Regions from separate parts of the Curtobacterium sp. MCBD17_035 genome, predicted to be linked through region 1. Evidence: riboswitches for the same ligand, from Rfam matches in the RefSeq annotation. Region 1 holds a riboswitch; the other holds the start of a gene.
The links. Region 1 has a riboswitch for thiamine pyrophosphate ahead of thiM (hydroxyethylthiazole kinase). Riboswitches for the same ligand answer to the same signal wherever they lie in the genome.
Positions count from the first base shown of each region.

Region 1 (3,384 bases):
GAGCGCGGACGTGGCTGCCGCGACGTCGGGCCGGCCGCAGATCGCACTGACCACGGCCATCCCCGCCGCACCGCTGGCCCGGACCGACGGCGCACGGGCGACGTCGACACCGCCGATGGCGACGCACGGCCAGGCGCTGGCATCGACCACGGCACGCAATCCGTCGAGTCCGCAGGGCTCGGCGGCGTCCGGCTTGGTGCTCTGCGGCCACACCGGACCGACGCCGAGGTAGTCGATGACGCCCGGCCCCATCGCCTCCGCGGCGTGCACGTGGGCGACGGTCAGGGCGGAGAGCCCGATGAGTGCGCTCGGTCCGAGCAGACGTCGTGCCAGCACCGGGTGCAGGTCGGATTGCCCCACGTGCGCGCCGTCGGCTCCGATGGCGCGCACGAGTGCGACCCGGTCGTCGACGAGCACGGGGACCCGCCCGCCGACGGCGGCGACGACCGCGCGGCCCATCGCGACGAACTCGTCGTCGGATGCATCGTGGTCTCGGAGCTGCACGGCCGTGACGCCGGCGCCCACGGCCTCCTGGACGGTGTCGGCGACACCCCTCGCCCCGCACATCCGCGTGTCGGTGACGAGGTAGAGGGACAGGTCGGACGACCGGGAGGCGCTCATACGAGCCGGACCCGGTCCGCGACCTCGGCCGACGTGATCGAGGCGAGCTGGTCGAGCAACTGCACGGCGAAGGTGCCCGGCCCGCGGCTGAGCGGGGCGGCCTGCTCCGCGGCCACGGTGAGCACCGCCGTCGCCGCGGACGCGGCGAGCAGCGGTTCGGATCCCGTCGCCGCGAACGCGGCCATCAGCGCCCCCAGTGCGCAGCCGACCCCGGTGACCTGCGTCATCCAGGGGTGCCCGTTACGGAGTCGGACGGTCCGGTCGCCGTCCGTGAGGTGGTCGGTGGGTCCGCTCACCGCGACGACCGTCTGGAAGCGGCGGGCGACCTCCTCCGCCGACCCGAGCGCCGCCTCCGGGCTGTCGGTCGCGTCCACGCCCTTGCCGCCCGCGCCGCCCGCGAGCGCCATGATCTCCGATGCGTTCCCGCGCACGATGGAGGGCCGGTGCTCGAGCAGGTCCATGGCGACGCCCGTGCGCCATCCCAGCCCGCCCGCGGCGACCGGGTCGAGGACCCACGGCGTCCCGTGCTCCGCGGCGCTGAGCACCGCCGCCGTCATCGCCTCGACGGTCGGCTCCTGCGGGGTGCCGAGGTTCACGAGCACGCCGCCCGCGGCCCCGGCGAACGGCCCGGCCTCGTGCGGGTTGTCGACCATGGCGGGCGCGGCGCCGACCGCGAGCAGCACGTTCGCCGTCCACTGTGCGACGACGATGTTCGTCAGGCACTGCACGAGTGGTGGGCGGTCGCGGAGACCGTCCAACGCCGCTGCGAGCGCCGACGGGTCGAGTGGGACAGATGGAGATGCCACGGATGACGTCCCTTCGCTAGTACTAACCAGATCAGGTTCGACGGGTCTGTTCTCAGCCTCGCTCGATGGAGGCACCCCGCGTCGCAGGCGAGTCTAGGGCCGTCGGACATTGGCGCACCCTGCTGTTAGCCTGACGAGCGGCCGAAGATGAGCCGGACCACGACCGAGCGTCCCGTGCGAACCCGATCCGGACCCGACCCGTCTCCGAACCAGCAGCGGCACCACGTTGGAACAGGAGCACGATGTCAGCGAGCAGCGCCCTCGGGAACTACACGGCAGACCAGGTCGAGCGGTACTACGCGAACGGTGACTGGCAGGACGGGGTCCTCATCGACATCGTCCGCGACCGTGCCGACGCCCACCCGGAGCGGACGCTCGTCACCGACGGCACGCTCACGCTGACGTACGGGCAGCTCCGCGAGGACGCCATCCGCCTCGCCGTCGGCCTGCGCGGCCTCGGCGTGGAACGGGGCGACCGCGTCGTCGTGCAGATGCCGAACTGGGCGGAGTTCGCCACGATCGTCGTCGCGCTCTCGCGGCTCGGCGCGATCCTCATCCCCACGATGCCGATCTTCCGGCACGACGAGGTCGGCTACGTCCTCGAGCACTCCGAGGCGAAGGTCGTGATCGGCCCGCACGTGTTCCACCGCTTCGACCACCTCGCCATGTTCACCGCGCTCAAGGACCGGATCCCGACCCTCGACCACGTCGTCGTCGCCCGGGCCGAGTACCCGGACGCGCTCGACGGCGCGATCGACCTCGCGTCGCTGGCGGCCGAGGGCGACCTCGACGAGCTCGACGCGTCGCTCGGTGACACCGCGGGCCCCGACGATGGCTGCCTCGTCGTCTACACCTCGGGCACCACGAGCCGCCCGAAGGGCTGCTTCCACACCTTCAACACCATCCACGCGGCCGCACGCCTGCTCAACGAGCGCCTGCACGTCGACGAGGGCGACGTGATGTTCAACCCGTCGCCCGTGAGCCACTCGACCGGGCTCATCACGGGCCTCCTCATGCCGCTCATGGTGGGGGGCGGCACCCACTTCATGCCCGTCTGGGCGCCGGACGAGGGCATCGAGCGCATCCGCGAGTACGGCTGCACGATCACCGTGACGTCGACGACGTTCCTGACGACCGTGATGGAGGCGTTCGACCCGGAGCGCCACGACCTCAGCTCGATGCGGTACTGGGTGTGCGCCGGCGCGCCGATCCCGGGTGCCGTCGTGCAGTCCGCGCGCGCGATGTTCCCGTCGTGCCAGATCCTCAGCCTCTACGGGCGGAGCGAGAACATGACGACCGCGTTGTGCGCACCCGAGGACGCCCCCGAGAAGTCCGTGCTCTCGGACGGCCGCGCCCTCGCGGACTCCGTCGTGAAGGTGGTCGACGAGGACGGCGTCGAGGTCCCCGCCGGCACGAGCGGCGACATCGTGTACCAGGGCCCGTCCCACATGCTCGGGTACTACCGCGATCCGGAGCAGACCGCCGCGCTGTTCACGCCTGACGGGTTCTCGCGCTCGGGCGATCTGGGCGTGATGGACGCGGACGGCTTCGTGCGGGTGAGCGGCCGCATCAAGGACATCATCATCCGCGGCGGCATCAACATCTCGTCGCGCGAGGTCGAGGACCTGCTCGGCGAGCACCCCGCGGTCCGCACCGTCGCCGTCGTCGCGATGCCGGACCCGCGGCTGGGCGAGCGCTCGTGCGCCTTCGTGGTGGTCGCCCCCGGTCACGACGAGCCCTCGTTGTCCGACCTGACCGACTTCCTCCGGAGCAAACAGATCGCCGTGCAGAAGCTGCCGGAGCGCCTCGTGGTGATCGACGAGCTCCCGATGACCCCGGTCGGCAAGGTCCGCAAGAACGTGCTGCGCGACCGGATCGCGTCGATGCTCGCCGAGGAGCAGCGCGGTGTGACGTCCTCCCAGGACTGACGGCGCCGCCGCGGCCGTCAGCGCCGTCG
Region 1 covers NZ_CP126279.1:1,225,857-1,229,240, reverse strand. Annotated here, with positions in the region: gene thiE (thiamine phosphate synthase) at 1-621, opposite strand, end outside; gene thiM (hydroxyethylthiazole kinase) at 618-1,427, opposite strand; TPP riboswitch at 1,419-1,516, opposite strand; gene DEI93_RS05855 (AMP-binding protein) at 1,670-3,355, shown strand.

Region 2 (3,384 bases), 1.2 Mb from region 1:
CGCGATCCCACCGCCGGGCGTGAGCAGCACGAGCCGGTCGACGAGGTCGAGCCAGGTGCCGATGCGGTGCTCCACGACGAGGAGGGTGGCCCCGGTGGCCACGAGGACGTCGCGAACGGCGTCGTGGACCTGCCGCACGCCGTCGGGGTCGAGGTTCGCGCAGGGTTCGTCGAGCACGAGTGCCCCGGGCCGCATCGCGAGGACCCCGGCGAGGGCGAGGCGCTGCCGCTGCCCGCCGGACATCGCCGAGGTCGAGCGGTCGAGCGGGAGGTCGAGTCCGACGAGCGCGAGTGCCTCGCGGACGCGCGGACCGATCTCGGCTCGCGGGACGCCGAGGTTCTCGGGGCCGAACGCGACGTCGTCGCCGATGCGCGACATCACGGTGTGCGCCTCGGGGTCCTGCATGACGAGCCCGACGCGGCCCCGCACGCGGCGCGGGTCCTGCCCGTCGACGAGGACGCCGCCCTCCTCGACGCCCGCGCCGACGTCACCCGGCTGCGTGCCGTCCGCGTCGTCGTCACCGAGGACCCCCGCGACGGCCCGGAGGAGCGTCGACTTGCCCGAGCCGGACGCGCCGACCACGGCGACGCGTTCCCCGGGCCGGACGTCGAGGTCGACGCCGCGCACGGCCCAGACGTCACGGTCGGGGTACCGACGCCCCCAGCCACGGAACCGGATCGCCGCGGGGCGCGTCCGTCCGTCGGTGGCGGCGGTGGGCATCAGGACCGGGAGGGGCGCTGCGGGCGGCGACGGGCCTCCCGGCCGGCAGCGAACGCACTGAGCACGCCCGTGCGGGCGAGCGCGCGGACGAGCAGCCACGATCCGCCACCGGCGATGACGCCACCCGAGATGATCGCGCAGACGATGTAGACGACCTTGAACGCGAGTGCGTACGCCGGGTACCAGAGCACCGAGTCGTTGATCCCGAGGGCGAGCCCGGCAGCGGCGCCCGCGAGGACGACGACCGGCGCTCGGTACACGCGGTAGAGGAACAGCGCGAGGACGATCTCGGCGCCGAGGCCCTGGACGAGCCCGGACACGAGCGTGAGCCAGCCGCCCCACTCGTTGCCGACGAGCGCTTCGACGCTCGCGGCGACGACCTCGCCGTAGAGCGCCGCGCCCGGCTTCCGGACGACGACGCCGACGAGCACGCCAGCGAACAGCCAGACCCCGCCGACCAGGGACTGCGACCCGGGGAGGACCAGACCGAGTCCGACGCTGATCGGGGAGTAGCCGAGGTCCCACAGTGTGAAGACGAGACCCGCCGCGACCCCGAGGACGCTCGCGACGACGATGTCGACCACGCGCCACCGGAAACGGCGACGGGAGGGCTGCGGGGCTCCGTCGGTGACAGCGGCGGTGCCGGTCTGGAGGGCCGGGTCGGCTGCCCGGTCGGCGGGGCCGGTCGCCGCGGGGCCGGTCGCGGTGGGGCCGGTCGCGGTGGGGCCGGTCGCGGTGGGGCCGGTCGCGGTGGGCATGGGCGTGGACGCGCGCTCGCGCATGGTGACTCCTCCCTGCGCCGGCATGACCCGGATCAGGTTCGACGGTCGGAGCGCCGTTCGCTCCCTCTCAGCCCGCAGGTCGCGGACTCCCGTGTGTGTGGCCCCGAGTATAGGCGCGGTGGGCCACGTCCCCACGCATGGATCCGTGGCCGGGCAGGAGGCCCGGTCCCCGCGCCTCCCGTCCGCTACTTCTTGAGGGCGCGCACCAGCTTGCGCAGGACCGTGCCGACGGTCCACGCGAACGGCGTCGCGACCGCGAGCAGGGCGATGATGTTCGGCTCGAACACGAGCGCACGACCGGGGCGGCGGACGTACGCAGCGACGGGGATCGACGCGCTGCCGCCCCCGCCACCGCCGTTCTCGTCCTGGTCACCGCCGGCGCCGAAGCCGTACCACCCGATCGACACGGGCACGATGGTGGCGTCACCGACCTCGATCGGGTCGCCGTAGTTCGTGGCGACCCCGAGCGGGCGGACCTTGTCGGCGAGCTGCGCCGCGATGTTCGTCATGCGCGCGAGGCTACTCCCGAGCATCGGCGGGAGCACGGGCACCCCGGCCGTCCACAGGGGAACGGGACCGCCGACCGTCCACAGGCGTGGCTGCGCTCCGGACATCGCCGAGCGGTGCCGATAGGTTGGGCCGGTCATCGACCAGGAGGTCCCGCTTTTGCAGACTTGGCCCGGCAACCCCTACCCCCTCGGTGCGACGTACGACGGCAGCGGCACGAACTTCGCGATCTTCAGCGAGGCCGCCGAACGCGTCGAGCTCTGCCTCTTCGACGACGACGGCACCGAGACCCGCATCGACCTGATCGAGGTCGATGCCTACGTCTGGCACGCCTACCTGCCGAACGTCGGTCCGGGGCAGGAGTACGGATTCCGCGTGCACGGCGAGTACGCCCCGGAGCGCGGGCATCGAGCCAACCCGAACAAGCTCCTGCTCGACCCCTACGCCAAGGCGACCAGTGGAGACATCGACTGGGACCAGTCGCTGTTCTCGTACACCTTCGGTGCGCCGGACAGCCGGAACGACGAGGACTCGGCGTCGCACATGGTGAAGGGCGTGGTCATCAACCCGTTCTTCGACTGGCAGGGCGATCGACACCCGAAGGTCCCCTACGGCGAGACCGTGATCTACGAGGCCCACGTCAAGGGCCTGACGAAGACCCACCCGGACATCCCCGAGGAGCAACGGGGCACCTACGCGGGCGTCGCGCATCCAGCGGTCATCGGGCACCTCAAGCGGCTCGGGGTCACCACGCTCGAACTGATGCCCGTGCACCAGTACGTGAACGACTCGATCCTGCAGCAGAAGGGCCTCAGCAACTACTGGGGGTACAACACGATCGGGTTCTTCGCCCCGCACTCGCACTACTCCGCCAGTGGGGACCGTGGGCAGCAGGTGCAGGAGTTCAAGGCGATGGTCCGGACCCTGCACGACGCCGGGATCGAGGTCGTGCTCGACGTCGTGTACAACCACACGGCCGAGGGCAACCACCTCGGACCCACCTTGTCGTTGAAGGGCATCGACAACGCGGCGTACTACCGCCTGATGGACGACGACCAGCGGTACTACCGCGACTACACGGGAACGGGGAACTCGCTCAACGTCCGGCACCCGCACTCGCTCCAGCTCATCATGGACTCGCTCCGGTACTGGGTGACCGAGATGCACGTGGACGGCTTCCGGTTCGACCTCGCCGCCGCGCTCGCCCGCGAGTTCTACGAGGTCGACCGCCTGGCGACGTTCTTCGAACTCGTGCAACAGGACCCGATCGTGTCGCAGGTCAAGCTCATCGCGGAGCCGTGGGACGTCGGGCCCGGCGGGTACCAGGTCGGGAACTTCCCGCCGCAGTGGACCGAGTGGAACGGGCGGTACCGCG
Region 2 covers NZ_CP126279.1:2,469,014-2,472,397, forward strand. Annotated here, with positions in the region: gene DEI93_RS11690 (ABC transporter ATP-binding protein) at 1-720, opposite strand, end outside; gene DEI93_RS11695 (ECF transporter S component) at 720-1,502, opposite strand; TPP riboswitch at 1,495-1,604, opposite strand; gene DEI93_RS11700 (hypothetical protein) at 1,688-2,011, opposite strand; gene glgX (glycogen debranching protein GlgX) at 2,169-3,384, shown strand, end outside.
Region 2: linked by a shared signal. The riboswitch ahead of DEI93_RS11695 (ECF transporter S component) and the one ahead of thiM (hydroxyethylthiazole kinase) in region 1 are both predicted to bind thiamine pyrophosphate.